4 regions of the Alteromonas sp. R7 genome follow, and region 2 is predicted to be linked to each of the others. Evidence: predicted binding sites of a transcription regulator. Region 2 holds the regulator's gene; each other region holds the start of a gene.
What was found. The regulator LexA, encoded in region 2, represses DNA repair genes until DNA is damaged. The targets are predictions, from matches to a motif close to TACTGTATNNNNATACAGTA.
Positions count from the first base shown of each region.

Region 1: a site for LexA is predicted at 2,692-2,711, ahead of uvrD (DNA helicase II). Genes of this name have one in related genera too.
Region 3: a site for LexA is predicted at 3,687-3,706, ahead of AC0J2X_RS10595 (YebG family protein). Genes of this name have one in related genera too.
Region 4: a site for LexA is predicted at 3,019-3,038, ahead of AC0J2X_RS07170 (DUF7218 family protein). Genes of this name have one in related genera too.

Region 1 is NZ_JBVTQX010000007.1:157,481-162,448, reverse strand. Features, by position in the region: gene AC0J2X_RS13030 (GGDEF domain-containing response regulator) at 1-418, opposite strand, end outside; gene uvrD (DNA helicase II) at 461-2,632, opposite strand; gene cysE (serine O-acetyltransferase) at 3,097-3,903, shown strand; gene AC0J2X_RS13015 (sensor domain-containing diguanylate cyclase) at 4,001-4,968, opposite strand, start outside.
Region 2 is NZ_JBVTQX010000006.1:205,176-210,143, reverse strand. Features, by position in the region: gene AC0J2X_RS11825 (COG1470 family protein) at 1-2,341, shown strand, start outside; gene lexA (transcriptional repressor LexA) at 2,454-3,080, shown strand; gene coxB (cytochrome c oxidase subunit II) at 3,663-4,826, shown strand; gene ctaD (cytochrome c oxidase subunit I) at 4,836-4,968, shown strand, end outside.
Region 3 is NZ_JBVTQX010000005.1:291,655-296,622, forward strand. Features, by position in the region: gene AC0J2X_RS10575 (efflux RND transporter permease subunit) at 1-1,926, opposite strand, end outside; gene rplI (50S ribosomal protein L9) at 2,386-2,838, opposite strand; gene rpsR (30S ribosomal protein S18) at 2,865-3,092, opposite strand; gene rpsF (30S ribosomal protein S6) at 3,104-3,505, opposite strand; gene AC0J2X_RS10595 (YebG family protein) at 3,752-4,039, shown strand; gene AC0J2X_RS10600 (ABC transporter ATP-binding protein) at 4,262-4,968, shown strand, end outside.
Region 4 is NZ_JBVTQX010000003.1:341,269-346,236, reverse strand. Features, by position in the region: gene AC0J2X_RS07185 (aminotransferase class I/II-fold pyridoxal phosphate-dependent enzyme) at 1-152, shown strand, start outside; gene AC0J2X_RS07180 (saccharopine dehydrogenase family protein) at 291-1,466, shown strand; gene AC0J2X_RS07175 (pyridoxal phosphate-dependent aminotransferase) at 1,541-2,722, opposite strand; gene AC0J2X_RS07170 (DUF7218 family protein) at 3,093-3,356, shown strand; gene AC0J2X_RS07165 (DUF1852 domain-containing protein) at 3,656-4,630, shown strand; gene AC0J2X_RS07160 (methionine synthase) at 4,756-4,968, shown strand, end outside.

The DNA of each region.
Region 1 (4,968 bases), on a different contig from region 2:
TTGAGCGCAACACCCGATTCGTGCTTACCACGACGACGCCAGTAGACTTGTTTTTTTCTAATCGGCTAATAAGACGATTGAGGTAGTCGTAGTTCTGCGAATTTTCTTTGGGAATGTAATCGACAACGTCACGTTCTAGGACTTTATCGCGAATAGCGCTATCTAAACTTTCTGTTGTAGCAATGGTGGGAATGAAAGACTCAACCGTAAAGTCGATGGCTTCGCCTTTTGGTGCATCGGGAAGCGAGTATGCCACAATAGCACACAGAAAGGTTTCCGGCATATTTTGCGAAAACCGTGCTTTGCCTTCTGTCAGCGACGTTGCGCCAACGGGGGTAAGACCTGCCCGGCGTACTAATTTCGCTATAAGTTCAAGGTTGCCTTCACCATTTTCGATGATCAGCACGTGTTGCTGCATACATTTCAACTTAGGTTTAGGCTACCTTGCCTATTAATAATGTTACGCTTTCTCCAGCTTTGCGTAAGCAAGTACCAGCCATTTGCTGCCAAATTCGTCGAAGTTTACTTGAACTCGACCGTGCTCACCACTCCCTTCGTAGTTAAGTACGATCCCTTCGCCAAATTTACGGTGTACAACTCGCTCACCTAAACTAAAGCCCGTTTCTTCAAAACTGGCGTGCGACGTCGCTTGGCTAAAGCGGTTGTGCACGGGCCGCGAAATAGTCGATTTCAGCCTAACCTCTTCAACGCAGTCTGCTGGCATTTCGCGAATAAATCGAGAAGCAGTATGATACTTATCTTGGCCATAGAGTCGACGACTTTCTGCATAAGTAATATACAACTTTTGCATTGCTCTGGTCATACCAACATAGCAAAGTCTGCGTTCCTCTTCCATTCGACCTGGCTCGTCGTTGGTCATTTGGCTAGGGAACATGCCTTCTTCTACACCTGCTAAGAATACCAGTGGAAATTCAAGGCCTTTAGCGGTGTGTATAGTCATCATCTGCACGGCATCCTGGTCTTTATCCGCCTGGGTTTCACCTGCTTCCAGCGACGCATGAGCTAGAAAGGCTGCCAGAGGCGACATTTCTTCGGCTTCTTCAGGCACGATAAAGGTTTTACATGCAGTAACCAATTCTTCCAAGTTTTCTAGACGTGCTTGGGCCTTTTCTCCGCGCTCTGCTTGGTACATGGCGTACAGACCAGACTGGCGAATAGCCTTATCGGCTTGTTGGTCAAGGGGCTCATCTAACGTGGATTGCTCTAGCTCAGTAATTAGCAACACGAAGCTTTGCATAGCGTTTAGCGCGCGGCCTTTAAAGCCACCTTCATTAATGAGCAACTGACACGCCTGCCACATTGAACAGTTGTGCATTCGCGCGGTGTCGCGCACTTGCGATAAGGTTTTCTCACCAATACCGCGACTTGGGGTGTTTACTACACGCTCGAAAGCTGCATCGTCGTGCGGGTGGCTCACCATACGCATATAGCCAAGGGCGTCTTTAATCTCTTGGCGTTCGAAGAAGCGCAGACCGCCGTATATGCGATACGCCAGCCCTTCGTGCAGCAAGGCTTCTTCCAGTACTCGAGACTGGGCGTTGTTTCGATAAAGAATAGCGGTATCAGTAAGGGCGTTGCCTTGATTAAGCCAATCTTTGATTTTCGAAACAATAAAGCGCGCTTCATCTAGCTCGTTGAAACCCGCATATACAGAAATAAGCTCGCCTTGCGCGTCTTCCGTCCAAAGCTCTTTCCCTAAACGGCCCGTATTGTTGTCGATAACCGTGTTCGCCGCTTTAAGAATGTTTCCTGTAGAGCGGTAATTCTGCTCAAGGCGAATAGTAGTAGGCTCGTTGAAGTCTTTCAGGAAGTGCTGAATATTATCTACGTTCGCGCCGCGCCAGCCGTAAATAGACTGATCGTCGTCGCCAACAATCATAATGTTATTATTACCACCACTACACAGCATACGAAGCCATGCATATTGGATATTGTTGGTATCTTGGAATTCGTCTACCAACACTGCACGGAAACGACGTTGATAGTGGGCTAATACTTCTGGGTTTTTAGCCCATAATTCATGTGCGCGTAGCAACAGTTCAGCAAAATCTACCAATCCTGAACGGTCACAAGCGTCTTGATATGCCGCATAGACTTCGCGCATGGTCTTTTGAATATGATCGCCGTGGGTTTCAATGTGCTGAGGGCGCAAGCCTTCGTCTTTGTTGCCATTTATGTACCACTGAATTTGACGAGGCGCCCAATGCTTTTCGTCCAGGTTCATGGCCTTCAGAATGCGGCGAATAAGTCGATACTGATCGTCCGAATCAATTATCTGAAAATTCTCAGGCAAGTTGGCTTCTGCATGGTGCGCACGTAGTAAGCGATGCGCAAGCCCGTGGAAGGTACCAATCCACATATTGTGCAGGCTGCGACCCATCAACGACTCTATTCGGCCGCGCATTTCTTTGGCTGCTTTATTGGTAAAGGTTACTGCCAAAATAGAAAAAGGGGCGATGTTTTCGACTTCCATTAACCACGCAATGCGATGCACTAATACGCGGGTTTTACCACTGCCCGCGCCAGCCAAAACTAGGGCGTTAGATAGTGGGGCTGCTACTGCTTCACGCTGTTTGTCGTTTAGCTCGTCTAGCAGTCGAGATACATCCATAGTGTGGTACCTGTTAGTTGATAGTGTTATACATTCAGCAGCGCGCTATTATGCCACCTGCCTGTTGATTTATACAGTCCAGTTTTTCCCCAGTGAAGATAAACTTCAACGGCATTATACGTTCGTGTGCAATCATGATTTTAAGTATTATTTAATGAAAGATACGAGCGCTCTGAACGTTCTATTAAATTAATGGAAGCACTCAGTTAGACGCAGCGAGAGAGCAGAGTGCTTTAACGATGTGTACATGTACGATACGGTTATTAGCTATAACGAATTAATTCGATAAATTGATCGAATTATGCGCTTGGTCGGTATCACATCGGTATTGCATCACATCAAACTCAGGTAAACTTTTACGCGTTCCCTTTTGTCAGCATAGATATGCCCAGCAAGGAACAAGTTTAGATCGCTTACCCAATTTTCTGATAGAACACAGCATTTTTATATAACGGGACATGCTCATGACCGCACTTACAACGCCCATCGATTTTTGGTCTACGCTAAAACAAGAAGCGCAAGTTGTTGCTGAAAAAGAGCCTTTGCTGTCTAGCTATGTGCATGCCAGTGTTCTTGCACATCACAACTTTGAATCGTCGCTTAGTTTTATTCTGTCGAACAAAATGGCAGACGACGTCATGCCTGCGCTCGCCATTCGTGAAGTTTTCGATGAAGCTTACTTACTTGAGCCAGGCATCAGCGAAGCGGCTATTGCTGACATTCTAGCGATTAAGGCGCGGGATGCGGCGGTCAACGATTACCTTACTCCCTTACTTCACTTTAAAGGTTTTCATGCTGTGCAAGTACACCGCATGGCGCATTACCTTTGGGTTCATGGGCGTCATCAGCTTGCTTTATTCTTACAAAGCCGCAACTCGGCAAGCTTTGGTGTAGATATCCACCCTGCTGCGCGTATAGGTAAAGGCGTCATGTTTGACCATGCAACTGGCATTGTAGTGGGTGAAACTGCAGTGGTTGAAGACAACGTATCTATTTTGCAGAGCGTTACATTAGGTGGTACCGGTAACGAGTCGGGCGACCGTCACCCTAAAATTCGCCAAGGCGTGTTAATTGGCGCTGGCGCCAAGATCCTTGGAAATATTGAGATAGGTGAAGGCTCAAAAGTAGGCGCAGGTAGCGTTGTACTTAATAGTGTTCCAGCTCACGTTACTGTGGTGGGTGTTCCAGCTAAAGTGGTTGGGAGACCGGTTTGTCAAAGCCCATGTGAATCCATGCGCCAAAACGTACTAGAAGATAACTCCCACGTATAAAATTGGGGTCAGAGTACATTTCTGCTTTCGTAATAATGGGGTCAGAGTACATTTTTGTCTTCAGCGTATTTGAGCGATTAAATGTACTCTGACCCCATTATTTGAGGGTTATTGTGTTGCCGCCTTTTTCTTTTGATGCGTAGAGTGCGCGGTCGGCGCGCTGAATAAGTGTCTCGAGTGTATCGCTTTGCTGCATAAGAGTGACGCCGAAGCTCGATGATAATGACACTTCTGAAATAACGATTGCGTTTATACCTTCACGTACCTTTTCCACCAAATTAAGGGCGTTTTGCTCGCTGATATTAGGCAGAAGCAGTACAAATTCGTCGCCGCCGAAACGGGCAAAAACATCCGCTTTACGCACAATATCCTTCGTCACCTGACTTAGTCGGCGCAATGCGTTGTCGCCGTCTACATGACCTAATTCGTCATTAATACGTTTAAACTTATCTAAATCAAACATAACAAAATAAAGCGAGCTTCCAGATTCACGGCTCTGAGCCATTTCTAGTGCGCTGCGCTGGGCCAAATACTCCCGCGTATAAGCTTGGGTTAAGGTATCCACAAATACACGGTCTTTGAGCAAAGCATTGTCTGCTTGTAACTGAGGAATGGCTATACCAAATAACGCGTTGGCTGCAATAACGTTGAGTGCAAACTGATACACCTTGACGTAATCCATTAAGGCGAATATATGCACCAGCAAAACAATGCATAGGCTGCTTATTGCAAGGCTTATAACATTACGCTTCGTGCTTTCAGTACACGCTATCCACATGTGGGTAATGGCGAGAAAAAAGATAGCAAATGCACTGTCACGAGACTGGGTAAGTTTTGCCAATAACATGACGAATAGTATGAGGGCCAAATTGATTGCCACTTTTTTAAAGTAGCTGTGTAAATCGGATGAAGCGCAGTTAGAAAATGCTAAGAGGTCTATTTTAGATGCTGCACTTATTTTTACTAACAAGCCAGCAAAAAGAGGTGCAAGCACTACAACACCAGCCATATCCCCTATCCAAAAGGGCAGCATCGCTTCTTTAATATCCGCCGCTGACATCTGAT
Region 2 (4,968 bases):
AGTTAAAGTTACCATGGTGGTGTCAGACGGTATTAACGTTGTTGAATCCCAGCCTACTTTCGTTGAGATCGGCAATTCTCCTATGACGCTCACTGCATCGAATATGCCTGAAGTAGTAACTGCGGGCGGATACGTAGAGTTTACCGTATCGATGAGTGACCCAGACAGAGTTGACGATGACGTCGCGGGACAGCTTATTTCAGCGCCTCCCGGTGCTTCGTTAAATGCGGAAGGTCTGATGACCTGGAATGTACCTGCGAATCAACTTTTCAACGCTCAAACTTATATGTTTAGTTTCGCTAGCTTAGACGGAACTGAATCCCAACAAACGCTCGAAATCACTTCTTATGCGGACAAGGCCCCGGCTTATGCTCGTACTACTGTGATGACACCAATTTATAATCACGGCTTTGCTATTGCTTCGACCAATGGTGTAAGTGAACTTATCACGGTAAATGCTCGCAACGTGGGCGCATTTTCGCTAGAAGGCAATACGCTTAAAAATACCTATGTGTATCCGTATAAACTGCCAACTAAAGGCGAAATTAGAAGCGTGCATACCCAAGATGTTGATGGTGACAATAATGATGAAATCTACCTTCTTACTCAACAGGGATTGTCTGTAATAAAAGACCGCGAAAGTAACGCAGAAGCGGTGTTTATTATTGAAGATAGTATTATTTCTGGCTTATTTTACGACATCAATGGTGACGGAGTTGATGAAGTTGCTTATTTATATGGGAGCGAATATTACAATGCGACTTCTATTGCCATTGTAGATGTTCGCACAGGTGAGCAGTTGCAACAGTACGATATTGACGGCGTCAATAACCTTGCTTTTGGTAACGTAGATGATGACGCATCGATAGAAATGGTAACGAACAATGGTTATGTATTTGATATCGAAAGCGGTGCCAACCAATGGCTATACGGTAGCGGGTTCAGCGACGCATTTGTTGTGCTGGGTGATATGAATAACGATGGTGTAGATGAAATCATCGGTGCCGATAGTTGGAATGATATCTCAATCTACTCAGCAGTATCGAAAAGCAGTTTGGCAACGGCGGAACATGGTGACATTTGTGATATCGCCTATAGTAAAGAAAGCCCAGCTACAGAAGGAATAGTGGTTGTCTCCGAGTGTCAGTGGGGACAAGTTAGAGGTTTTGCATTAGAAGCGGGACAAATCTCTGAGCAGTGGGCTCTTAACCACAACACTTACAGTGGCATGTCACTTCTCATTGACGATTTAGACAATGACAATGTGGACGACATTATTTGGACTGGTGAGAATCAAATTTTAGTAGCGCAACAAGATGCCAACGGTGAATATGCCTTGTCAGATATAAAAGGTGCGCCGCGCGCGAGTAGATATCATGCCGCGGGTTGGGCACCTTATGGCGATAATGATGAAAGAGCCGTCTTTGTTAGCGATACAAGTAGTTACGAATCATCTATTCAGATTTTATCGGTAGATAAAGAGGATAACTTTGCGATAAGTGCTGAGGTTGGCGAAGATGTCTATAACTATAGCAAACCGGTCGTTACAGACTACAACAATGACGGTGTGGGTGAGTTACTAATAGGGGCACTGGATTATAGTTCGTCGTTTAATGTCGTGAGACTTACAGATAACGCTATTCAGTGGACACTGAACAATAATCAGAATAGTGAAATTTCGTTTATTGAAGCCATTGACGTAAATAACGACAGTTACGCCGATGCAGTTATTATTGAGAACAATCGACTTAAAGCGTTTGATATCGAGAATCAGGTGCTTATCGACTCAATCATTAACGATTTTTCAATTAATGCGCTTGCTGCCTCTGAAAAAGACGGTGTGCATTATTTTGCTGTTGGGGGCTATAGTTCGCTCAAGCTCTATAAAATGCAGGATGGTGAATTTGTTGGATTGAATGAATTGGAAACCAATTGTGACCAATTGCTCACGGTAAATTTTGATAGTGATAGCGAACTTGAATTTGCGTGTTTAAATAGAAACTACAACACCATCAATGTTTATGACGTGGCGAGCGGTGCATTAGAACTCAAAGACGCTATAGCACCGTCATTCTACCCTCAGTATATAGCGGCTGTTCCAACGACGTCGTCTAATCAGTCGATTCTCGCTATCTACCAGCCTAACGAGAATGACTATTCGTACAATTATTATGACAGCATCGCATATCGCGTGGTTGAGGTTGATAATAAAGGCAATGTGGTGTGGCAAAGCCCTGGACTTGGGCTCGATAATGTTGAAGGCATGCGCACACGTCAAAATAGTGATGGGGAGCTGGAGTTACAAATTAGTAACCCGAACATGGCTCTTCTCGTAAAATAAGAGGAAAGCACTTGTCGTAGGCTATTGCAGATCGCAAAAGACGCGGCAAGTGCTTGTTATTTAGTTTTAGGTGTATATACTTACAGGAACTGTATGAACAGACAGGTCTTTTATGCGCCCACTCACAGCTCGACAAACCGAAGTTTTAGAACTTATTAAAACAACCATGTTAGAAACGGGAATGCCGCCTACTCGTGCGGAAATAGCCCGTCAGCTTGGCTTTCGTTCTGCTAATGCAGCAGAGGAACATTTGAAAGCATTGGCGCGTAAAGGCGTGATTGAAATTTTGCCTGGTACGTCTCGTGGCATTAAGCTCAATATCCCTCTTGATAACGACGCACAAGAAGAAGAAGGCCTACCGTTAATTGGGCGTGTTGCAGCTGGTGAGCCGATCTTGGCGCAAGAGCATGTTGAATCGCACTACAAAGTCGATCCTGCACTGTTTCAACCCCATGCCGACTTTTTGCTACGCGTTAACGGTATGAGCATGAAAGACATTGGTATTTTAGACGGTGATCTTCTCGCTGTTCATCGCACTACTGATGTACACAACGGTCAGGTGGTTGTGGCGCGTGTAGATGAAGACGTCACCGTAAAGCGTCTAGAGAAACGCGGGCGTGAAGTATTGCTTCATGCTGAAAATGATGAGTTTGCACCAATAAAAGTTGATTTGGCGACTGAACATTTTGCGATAGAAGGTATTGCGGTGGGTGTGATCAGAAACGCTGACTGGATGTAGTATTTTAGCTTGTTTGTATAAAAGCGGCGCGTTAGCCGCTTTTTTTATGTCTTTTGTTCCTGTTTTTTTCTTCAATCTGCCAACTTAGGTTTTATCCTGCCCAGCAAACCTGTTAGTTTTCTTCGCGCCTATTTTTATCATTACTCACGTTATTCTTTCTATGAATGCTTCAAGTATTTTCCATTTTTTATTGTGAATTTTGTTTGAAATCGACATTGAGTCATCGATTACTTATTGATTTCTTAACTAGTTAGTCGAGCATTTACTTTAACCCCGTGTTCAAAATGCCTGTTTGATTCCAAGGGCATCCCACAGCAATCGCTTTCTCTTTTTTGCACTTGAAATCCCCGCGACCATTTTAGTAAATGATTAAAAATTAACCACTTCGTTAAATTTTTAATAGAAAAGACTAGACGGCACGACATTATTGCGCAATTCTTATACAGAGATTAACAAAATAATAACAATGACTCTAAATTTGTTTTACAAGTTGAGGTTATGGGTCAATCGTTCGCAAACCATTTGGTAGGGCATCGCGCAAATTAATCAGCGTCTTTGACCACGCCATTACGGAGGTGCTGAGTGAAACAACTAACGACCGTTTTCGCAAAATGGTGTTCTAGTATACCAATTTTGCTTTTTTCCCCTTTGCTTTTTGCACAAGAAGCAAGCGAAGAAGCCTCTTCGCTTAATTTGAGACGCGGTGCTACCGACATCAGTGGGCAGGTATACGACCTCCATATGTTGATGTTCTTCATTTGTGTAGGTATCGCGGTTGTAGTTTTTGGCGTGATGTTCGCCTCAATGTATCTACATAGAAAATCCCGTGGCGCCAAGCCAGCGAATTTTCACGAAAACGTGAAGGTCGAAATTGCTTGGACCGTTATTCCTTTCCTTATTCTTATTTTCATGGCGGTACCCGCAGCGAATACTCTAATTGCTATGGAAGACACGTCTGAGCCTGACATGACGGTGTTAGTAACAGGCTCTCAATGGAAATGGCATTACAAGTACATGGATAGCGATGTCGAGTTTTATTCTTTACTCGCCACTCAGCGCGAGCAAATAGAAAACAAATTTCAGAAAACAGATAACTACCTGCTTGAAGTTGACCGCCCTCTGGTTATTCCTACTGGGAAAAAAGTACGCTTTCTTATTACTTCTGACGACGTTATCCACTCTTGGTGGGTTCCTGACTTTGCCGTGAAAAAAGATGCCAACCCCGGCTTTATTAACGAGTCTTGGGCCAAGGTGAATGAGCCGGGTATTTATCGCGGACAGTGCGCAGAGCTTTGTGGTAAAGACCATGGCTATATGCCGGTTGTGGTAATTGCTAAAGAACCCGCCGAGTTTGAAAAGTGGATGGGCGAACAAGAAGAGATTGTTCGTAAAGCAAAAGAAGAAGAACAGCGTCTACTTTCTATGAATATGTCTATGGATGAACTGATGAAAGAGGGCGAGCGAGTATACAACGCAACGTGCGCTGCTTGCCATATGCCAAATGGTGAAGGTTTACCTGGCGTTTTCCCGGCATTAAAAGGCAGCAAGATGGCACTAGAAGATCAGCAAGGTCACATTGACATCGTGCTGCATGGAAAGTCAGGAACAGCCATGCAAGCGTTTGGAAAAATGCTAAGTCTTAAGGAAATTGCCGCCGTAGTCACTTACGAGCGAAATGCCTGGGGCAATAAAACTGGCGATATGGTTCAAGCCAAAGATGTCAACGCAGTGGCAAACGGAAACTAGGAGCAGACAATGAGCAAAGCAACTGAAGTTATTTCGCCAGATACCTCTGCGCCTCATGACGGTCACCTACATGATGACCATGAACACCACGATCATATTCCTAAAGGGATAACGCGTTGGTTGTTTACCACTAACCATAAAG
Region 3 (4,968 bases), on a different contig from region 2:
ATCGCGAACAATGGCTTCTAACTCTTTGACCTTAGACTGATCTTTAGCGCGCACACCCAAATTTCCGCCATTTGGCCATGTGATAATGTAGTAGTTTTTCAGCGCTGGCTGCTTTTCTCCGTCCATATAGGGCTGCAGTCTCTCAACGATAATTGGCATCACTTCTTCACTAATAAAGTTTTCACTGGCACCCGCAGGCAAACTTAAGAAGGCGTCAACGGCATCGCGTTTTACGGGCGGCAAATAATCCATGGAAGGCATAAGCAAAACACTACCTGTAATAGGCACGCCCATGAGTGTTAGAACTAATACAAGGCGGCGAAGCGGCGTACTTGATAGCGACATAATAGCGCGGGTTATCTTAGCCCATACCCGCTGTAAGCTATCAGCTGGCATGTTGCCATTAAGGTATTTAGCGGCAACGACGGGCAATACCGTTACCGCAACCACTAGCGACATACACACTGCAATGGCAATGGTAAGAGCGAGGTCAGCAAACAATTGCCCTTCAACATCTTCCAAAAACATGACGGGAATAAAAATAGCAACGGTGGTGGCTGTTGACGCCATGAGGGCACCAAACACTTCTTTCGTTCCCCGATGGGCACAATCCTCCATGTGCGTTTGTGAATTTGGGTCTTTATTTTCGATTTCGGCTTCGGCGCTCTTGCGCGTTCTTACAATGTTTTCCAGCACGACAATAGCGGCATCTAGCACCATACCTACCGCGAAGGCGAGTCCTGCCAGTGAAATGATATTGAGCGAGCGACCGGTAAGTTGAAGCACCACAAAAGTGCTAAGTAGTGAGATAGGAATGGCCAATGCCACAATGAGCGTTGCCCGCAGCTGGCGCATAAAGAGCCAAAGCACGGCAATGGCAAGCAGCACGCCTATAAATAAATTGCTGGTAACTAGCTGCACCGCTCTATAGATAAACACTGAGGCATCGAAGCTTTGCGCCATTACTAACTGTTCAGGGGCCAAGTCCTGTTCGTTTATTTGTGCAACTTTTGCTTTTACGGCTTCTAAGGTAGCTAAAACATTGGCGTTGTTTTGTCTGTCTACGCGAATAGATATGGCCGGATTGCCGTTTTGCACACTGTAGTTTGCACCGTCAGCGCGGGTGATTTTAATTTCGGCAATGTCATTTAAAGTGATCGGGCTGCCGTCTCGCCATTCAAGGATCATTTCACCCATTTGCGTAGGCTCGTAGCGACCTTCAAAACGCAGGGTATAGCGTCTTCTGCCCACATCGACAAAGCCGCCTGAAATATCATTCGCACGCCCCAACTCGTTGGCAACTGCCGTTAGGTCAATGCCTAACTGCGCCGCTTTAAACGGGTCGAAAACAATTTGAAACTCCTCAACGCCGCCAACCCCGCTTTCCATACGTGCTCTGGCCACGCCTGGAATAGCCTCAAGCTGAGGTTTAATGACATCGGTAAAAAAGGTTACATAGGTATTAATTTCGTTTGGATTGCCCGGAAGGCGCTGAAGAAAAAAGTAGGTCAAAGCGGGGGCGTCTCCCCCACTTCCAGCAAGCATAATATTAGGGGACAAGGCATCGCGAGGTAGTGGCGGTACGCGATTCATGCGGCTAATCACTTCAATGAGCGTTTTCTGCATGTCCGTATCTAAACCAAACTCTAGATTAATCCACGCATTACCTTGGTTTGCCCATGCATTCATCGACTCAAGGCCAGGGATCCCTTGCAGCACTTCCTCTTGAGGTTCAATGATCTCCGACTCAATTTCTTGGGGCGACGCAGCGCGCCACGAGGTCTGGATGTTAATATTCGGTCTTTCAATGTCAGGAAACAGCTGTACAGGTAAATTAAACAGGCTATATAGCCCTAAAAATACCAGCAGTGTTATTCCTATACCTACCCCAGTCGCGTTTTTTATTGCTTGCTTAGTGATGTCCATAATATGGCACTTATGCTTTTTATTGTTTGGTTTACTATAGGTCGCAGGAATGACAGAAAAAGTTTAAAGCCATGACACTAAGAATTTCAGCGATTATTAACATTTTGTTTAAACACCGTTTAAAAAACGTTATTTATCGCAGATGAGTGGACCTCAAAAATACGCCATTTGTCGGCGCTGGACATATTTGCTTACACCCACCGTTAATTAGGCGTCGCGACGTGGAGTGAGGGTAGGGATATTTTTAACTCGCCCTTCGGGAAGGTTTGGCAAGCATCACTATGGGAATTTAAAAAGCAACGGCCATTCCTACATTCCCACGCTTTGCTAGGAAACTTACCAGCACCTTCTGGGTGGGCAATCATCTATGCGGATTGGTATTGTTCTTTAAGTATCGAACAAAAATTTAGAGCAAAAAAAAGCCGCTCTAGGAGCGGCTTTTTTCAAATACGTCAGCGATTACGCTTCAGCAATGATGATCACTTTGATTGAAGTGATAACGTCAGAGTGAAGTTGTAAGTCGATGTCATACTCACCAGTTTCACGAAGAGTACCAGTAGGTAGTTTAACTTCTGCTTTTTGTACTTCAACGCCAGCTGCAGTGATTGCATCAGCGATGTCACGAGTACCAACAGAGCCAAATAGTTTACCTTCGTCACCAGCAGGAGCTGCGATTGTAACTTCAGCAAGCTCAGCAACTTTTTCAGCGCGTGCGTTAGCAGCAGCTAGTTGCTCAGCAATTTTCGCTTCAAGTTCAGCACGACGTGCTTCGAACTTTTCAACGTTGTCTTTAGTTGCAGGAACCGCTTTACCCTGTGGGAAAAGGAAGTTACGAGCGTAACCAGACTTAACAGTCACTTGGTCGCCCAGGCCGCCAAGGTTGGCGATTTTATCTAGTAGGATGATATTCATCTTAGCTAACCCTTATATTCGCCAAATTACTTGTGTGAATCAGTGTACGGAAGCAACGCAAGGAAACGTGCGCGCTTGATCGCAGAAGACAGCTGACGCTGATATTTTGCGCTTGTACCAGTAATACGGCTAGGGACAATTTTACCGCTCTCAGTGATGTAGTTCTTAAGAGTAGCGATATCTTTGTAATCAATCTCAGTCACACCTTCTGCAGTGAAACGGCAGAACTTACGACGTCTGAAAAAACGAGCCATGGGTGATCTCCTTAAGCGTTGTCTTCAGTGGTTTCAGTTTTCTTTTCCGCGCGATCTTGGCGAGGAGCAGAATCGTCACGACGCTCACGACGAGGCTCTTCTTTCATCATTGGAGAAGGCTCAGTCACAGCAGTCTTAGTGCGCATAACCATGTTACGTAGGATCACGTCGTTGAAACGGAAAGCATTTTCCAATTCATCAACAGCTTCTGCAGACGCTTCAGCATTGATTAGTACGTAGTGGGCTTTGTGCAGCTTTTCAATTGGGTAAGCCAGTTGACGACGGCCCCAATCTTCTAAACGATGAATCTGACCACCGTCTTGCTTTAGGATTGTGGTATAACGCTCGATCATACCAGGTACTTGTTCACTCTGATCAGGGTGAACCATAAATACGATTTCGTAATGACGCATTATAGCTCCTTACGGTTGTAGCCTCGACAGTACAGCCGACTGTATGGAGACAAGGAACGAATTGGGATGGCTGTAAGGGCGCGCATTATACGCAGCAGTTACTAATTGCACAAGCATTAATCACCTTTAGAGCAATCATTTGCCCTTTCCCCAAACACTACGCTCAGACATTTAATCAAAATACTGTTTATTTATACAGTAAAATACTGTACAGTTTTTGTGTCTTTAATAAACAGGGGACCTACCATGGCCATTACCACACAGTATGTTGTTACGCACAAAGGGGTAGAAAAATTGGTAACTACCGACAAAAAAGAAGCCGATCAGTATGACAAAATGCTCGATGCAGCAGATAACCTTGCTGACTACATTCATGCGAAGGGCATCAAGCTAGACGATAGCGTAGTGGAAGAGCTCACCATCATGCTGTCTAAAAACAAAGATAAAATCAGTAAGATTTTCAAAGGCGCTACCGCAGAAAGCGTATTAGAAGATGAAAGCGCAGAAGTGGTAAAGCTACAAGCTAACGGCTGATAATTTAGGCGCGCCTCTCTTTTGCGTCGTTATGATGAGCAATTAATAAGAGCAATTGCCGCTTTAGGCTGATGAGATCTGATAGCATAGCTATACGCAAAAATGTTATTTGATAACATTACCTCAACGCGGCAATGTGTTTTCTCTGGTTTTTAACTGGGTGAACAGACGTGTCGCTTTTGCTAATGTGAACATAAGACGTAAATACAGGTCGGGTTTAGCGTGAATACCATCAATAAAAAAAATAGCACTCACTCCCAGCGCAACGCAGTGTCTGAAGAGCACAACGCAGTGAATAAAGAGCGCAACACAGCGATTGAAGTTAGCAATTTACAGTTTTCGTACACCAAAGAAAGTCCCCCCATCATTGACATTAAAGCGTGGCAAGTTTCGCAAGGTGAGCACGTTTTTCTCTCAGGGCCTTCGGGTAGCGGAAAGAGCACATTGCTCAATTTGCTGTGCGGAACATTAACTCCAACTCAGGGCGACATTGCCTTATTAGCGCAGCCTTTCTCCACATTATCGAACCGACAGCGGGACAAGTTTAGAGCACGCAGTATCGGCGTTGTTTTTCAACAATTTAATCTTATTCCCTACCTTTCTGTGGCACAGAACATTAATGCGGCGGTGTATTTTGCAAGTACAAACGTCAGCAAGACAGCATCAGACGCAAAGCTTCGTCATTTACTGGACAAGCTACAGCTGCCTTCTCACGTGCTGCATGCGAAAGCTGACGCATTGAGTATTGGTCAGCAGCAGCGCGTTGCCATTGCCAGAGCACTGATTAACGACCCACAATTATTAATTGTCGATGAACCTACCTCTGCCCTAGATACCGATGCCAGAGATAGTTTTATGTCGCTGCTAAAAGACGTTGCAGGTGAAAGCACCATGATTTTTGTTAGTCACGATAAAGCCATGGAGAGTTA
Region 4 (4,968 bases), on a different contig from region 2:
TACTTTCACAACATCATGTAGCGCTTACGCCGGGTAATGATTTTGGTGAGCACAATGCCAACCATTACGTAAGACTGTCTTTCGCCACTAGCATTGAACGCTTGGAGGAAGGGCTTTCACGGCTAGCTGAGTTTGTAGAATCATTAAGCTAACGCTTTTTTATGCTCACCATTTAATTTCGTGAATAGACAAATATTACCGAAAAAAATGATAGATATGGGTGCTTGTGCGTATATTGAGTAACGCATATTGATGACACGTGTCGAAACGAAATAAAACAGGACAAAACAATGAGTAACGAACGGGAATTTGATGTAGTTATTTTCGGTGCTACAGGTTTTACGGGTAAGTTAGTAGCTGAATATTTTCAGGCTCAGTATGGCAGCGACAGCAGCGTTAAGTGGGCGGTCGCAGGCCGAAACGAAGCTAAACTCAACGGCGTAAAAAAGGAGCTAGGCATTAGTGAAAGCGTTGCTAGCATTGTAGCCGATGGTGATGATGACGACGCGCTAGATGCGTTGACGAAGCGCACAGCCGTTGTACTTACCACTGTTGGTCCGTATCAAATTTACGGTGAAAAGTTACTTTCTGCATGTGTCGATAACGGCACCGGCTATACAGATCTTTGCGGTGAGCCAGCCTGGATGCACCAAATGATCAATAAATACGAAGCGAAAGCTAAAGAAACCGGCGCAAACATTGTGTTCTCGTGTGGCTTTGACTCTGTGCCTTTTGACCTTGGTGTGTACTACCTTCAAGAACATGCCAAAAAGCAAACTGGCGATCTCATTGAATATGTAAAAGGTCGCGTTCGTAAAATGCAGGGCACGTTCTCTGGCGGTACGGCTGCAAGTTTAAAAGCGACCATGGCGGCTGCGCACAAAGATAAGTCTGTCATGGCGGCACTTATTAACCCGCACTCATTAACCGATGGCGCGTCAAATCAGCCACAGCCCGATGGCAATAAACCTTACTTCGATGAGCAGTTAGGCACATGGGTTGCACCATTTATTATGGCGGCCATCAATACTAAAAACGTTCATCGCACGAACTACCTGGGCGGATATAGCTACGGCAAGAACTTTCAATATGATGAAATGATGATGACTGGCCCAGGTGAGAAAGGTGAAGCCATGGCGAATCACGTTGCCAAAGATAAGTCGCTTGCAAGTGATGATGGCCCTAAACCAGGTGAAGGCCCGAGCAAAGAAGAGCGCGAAAATGGCTTTTACGATGTCATGTTTGTGGGTACCGCTACCAATGGTGATATGCTAGCCGTATCGGTAAAAGGCGACAAGGATCCAGGTTACGGCTCTACCAGTAAAATGATTTCAGAATCTGCCCTTTGCTTGTGCAAAGACGTTAGTTTATCTGGTGGTTTCTTCACACCTGCGGCAGCACTTGGTAACAAGCTTATCCGCCGTTTAGAAGAAAAAGCAGGCTTAACGTTTGCTATCGAGAAATAGCGATTCAAAAAACGAAGGCTGAACACAAATTGCGTTCAGCCTTTTCTCTCTGCGCTAGGTGTTATTGTTGTTTTTTAAGCGAGTACCGCTTTTAATGCTTTAACGCACGCGTCAGTTTCTTCAGGTGTCCCTACGCTAATACGTGACCAGGAGTCGTACCCAGGCCACGTGCGCCCTACAACCTTTATACCTTGAGCTTTCATCTTTTCTGCAAATTTATCGTGCGGCATGCCCGTATCCATGTAAATAAAATTCCCTTGTGGATTTGGCGCAAACGGCTGCTTTAACTCTTTAGCTACTTTTACTAACTTTTCACGCTCAGTTTTAATGCGTGAGCGCATTGTGTTTAAGTTCTCATGATCATCCATACTTGCCATACCCGCTACTAATGCCAAGTAATTCACACCACCCATGCGCAGCATACCGCCCATTGTTTTAGCTTGCTCAGCAGGCATGATGGCGTAACCGAGACGCTGTCCCGCCATGGCGTGAATTTTAGAGAAGGTGCGGCAAATCACCACGTTGTACCCTTCAGCTACTAGCTTCGATTGCACATTAGCGGGGTAAGCATCAGACATTTCAATGTAGGCTTCATCGATGAAAACCTGTGCTTTCTTCGATACACGTTTTGCAAAAGCGGTAAGCTTCGCCGCATCTACCATGCTCCCTGTCGGATTATTTGGATTACATACGTACACAGCAGTCGTATCTTCGGTTACTGCTGCTTCAATTGCATCTAGATCAAAAGTCATATCATTGGCTAACGGCACGTAGGTCACGTCTGCCCCCATAAACTCAGCGCCCCGTGGTACGCCTTCGTAGGTTGCCATAGACGTTACCAGTTTATTGCCGTTTTTGGTGATCCAGTCCGCATAGCCAAAAAGAATAGGTGAAGATCCATTCGTAATTACGATTTGCTCAGCAGATACGCCTTCTTGCTCAGCAATTTTTTGCGCTAACACTTCAACCGTAGCGTCGGTATAACGCGCTAGGTTTAAAAGCTCGCTTTGCATTGCCTTTGCGGCTTTTTTTGACGGCCCAAAGGCATTTTCATTCGACGATAGGCGAATAAGACCATCGTTTACATTTGGGGTAGCAGACGGGAAGTGTTCAGTTTGCATACCTGCGGCACGAAGGTCGCCCATAATACTGTCAACGCTGGTCGTTAGCGCTACTGCTCCTGCACATAATCCCACTGACTTTAACCAATTACGGCGTGAAGAATTCACGGTGCTCTGTTGTTCATTTTTATTCATATTTCGCTCTGTCTTCCGTCTACATTCACTTTAGACTAAAGGCTTAATTTTAAACGCGCAATAGCATAGAAACGCTAAACCATTGACATAAATGCACTTTTTACGTGCATATGGCGCACTAAAATTGACAACATAAGAAGTTTTAACGCGTTAAGCCGTTACATTGCGGTGCAGCGTTATTTTGTCGTTTTTGGCGTTTGCGATGAATGACATTTTTTCTGATGTTAAAGGCGCAGCACTCTCTCGCTATTGGTTCTTCGCACTTGAAGCCTGCCTTTTAAACGACTGTGTAATCCATCTATATAAATACAAAGTAAGAATTACGGCGAAACATTCATCGATTACTCAGTATGCAAAACAGGAGTTAAATATGGCTAAGGACCACGGCAACCAAATTAAAAACGACGACACTTACGAAGCCCTTCGCGACGAAGGCTACAGTAAAGAGAAGTCGGCGCGCATTGCCAATGCGCAAGCCAATAGCGAACAAACCCCTTCTAAAGATGGTGGAAAAGGCAAAAAATACGAGGATCGCACTAAAGAGGAACTGTATCAAAAGGCCAAGGAAGTCGGCATTGAAGGTCGCTCTAACATGAGCAAAGACGAATTAATTGATGCGTTACGCAATCATTAGTGGCGGATAGACCGCCACATACAAAAACTGGTCACTGTGGCGGTGATGATTACGTTTTATCAGACACGCATAATTTGTGCATTTCGTGGCAAACCTCAACTTCAAGTAAAGATCTACCGCCTCAATAGTAGGCGACTAGCTCTTCGCCCGCCCAATACATGACAATATTTCATGATAAAATGAAAATAAGTCATTTTTATTCATAGTTAAATCAACGTATAACGTGTTCATAGCTTTTACAGCAGTCTCACTACTCGGTTTAACTTTAGGAATAGAAGCGCATTCTCATGAACAACAACGTGAACACAGATTTCTCTTTTACTATTAACAGCGTTCAGTTTAATGAAGATTATCGCCCTTCAGACAACACACGCATCACCACCAACTTCGCCAATTTAGCTCGTGGTCAACGCCGCAAAGAAAATTTGCGCGATGCACTTAGCATGATAAACAACCGCTTTAATGCACTGGCTAGCTGGGATAATGAAAGTGGCGATCGCTATGCTGTCGAACTTGAAATTGTGTCGGTAGATATCGACGTTGAGGGTAACGGCAACACATTCCCAACTATCGAAATCTTACAAACCAATATAATTGACAAAAAAACGGGTAAACGCACTCAAGGTATTGTGGGAAACAACTTCTCGTCTTATGTTCGCGATTATGACTTTAGCGTTCGTCTATCTAATCACAATCGTGGACAGTCTTCGTTCAGTGTCCCTACCGATTTTGGTGATCTGCACGGAAAGTTGTTTAAGTATTTCGTTAATTCAGAAGCCTATAAAGCACATTTTTCAAAGCTGCCGGTCATTTGTTTAAGCGTTTCCGACAATAAAACCTACCGTCGAACAGAAAATCAGCACCCCGTTTTAGGCGTTGAATATCAGCCTAATGAATCATCACTAACTGAACAGTATTTCAAGAAGATGGGCTTAAACGTGCGCTATTTCATGCCACCAAACAGTGCTGCTCCTTTTGCATTTTATTTCTTTGGTGATTTGTTAAACGACTACACCAATTTAGAACTTATCAGCACTATTGCTACGATGGAGACCTTCCAGAAAATTTATCGCCCTGAGATTTATAACGCTAACGCCCAGGCAGGTTTAAGCTACAAACCAAACTTGAAAAATAGCGATCACTCAGTGACTCGCATTGTTTATGACCGTGAAGAGCGGACTCATCTAGCCGTTGAACAAGGCAAGTTCGTAGAAGAGAACTTTATAAAGCCTTATCAACACAAGTTAGCGCAATTCACAGCAAGCTATGCCTGATCCGTTCATTTAGATACTTGCGATATTCAAACCGCACATGTTGCGACTACAAAACTATGATAAGGGCAGCACGTTCTGCCCTTCGCGCATCCATACAAATTATTGATTAGAAGAAAGCGAATCACATGAAAAAACTACTCCCCACTTCAATTGCAGGCAGTCTTCCGAAACCATCGTGGCTTGCACAGCCTGAAACCCTGTGGTCGCCGTGGAAGCTAGAAGATGAAGCATTAGAGGAAGGCAAAAAAGACGCGCTTCGCGTTACGCTTCAGGAACAAGCCCTATCAGGCATAGATATTATGTGTGACGGTGAGCAAACTCGTCAGCATTTTGTAACT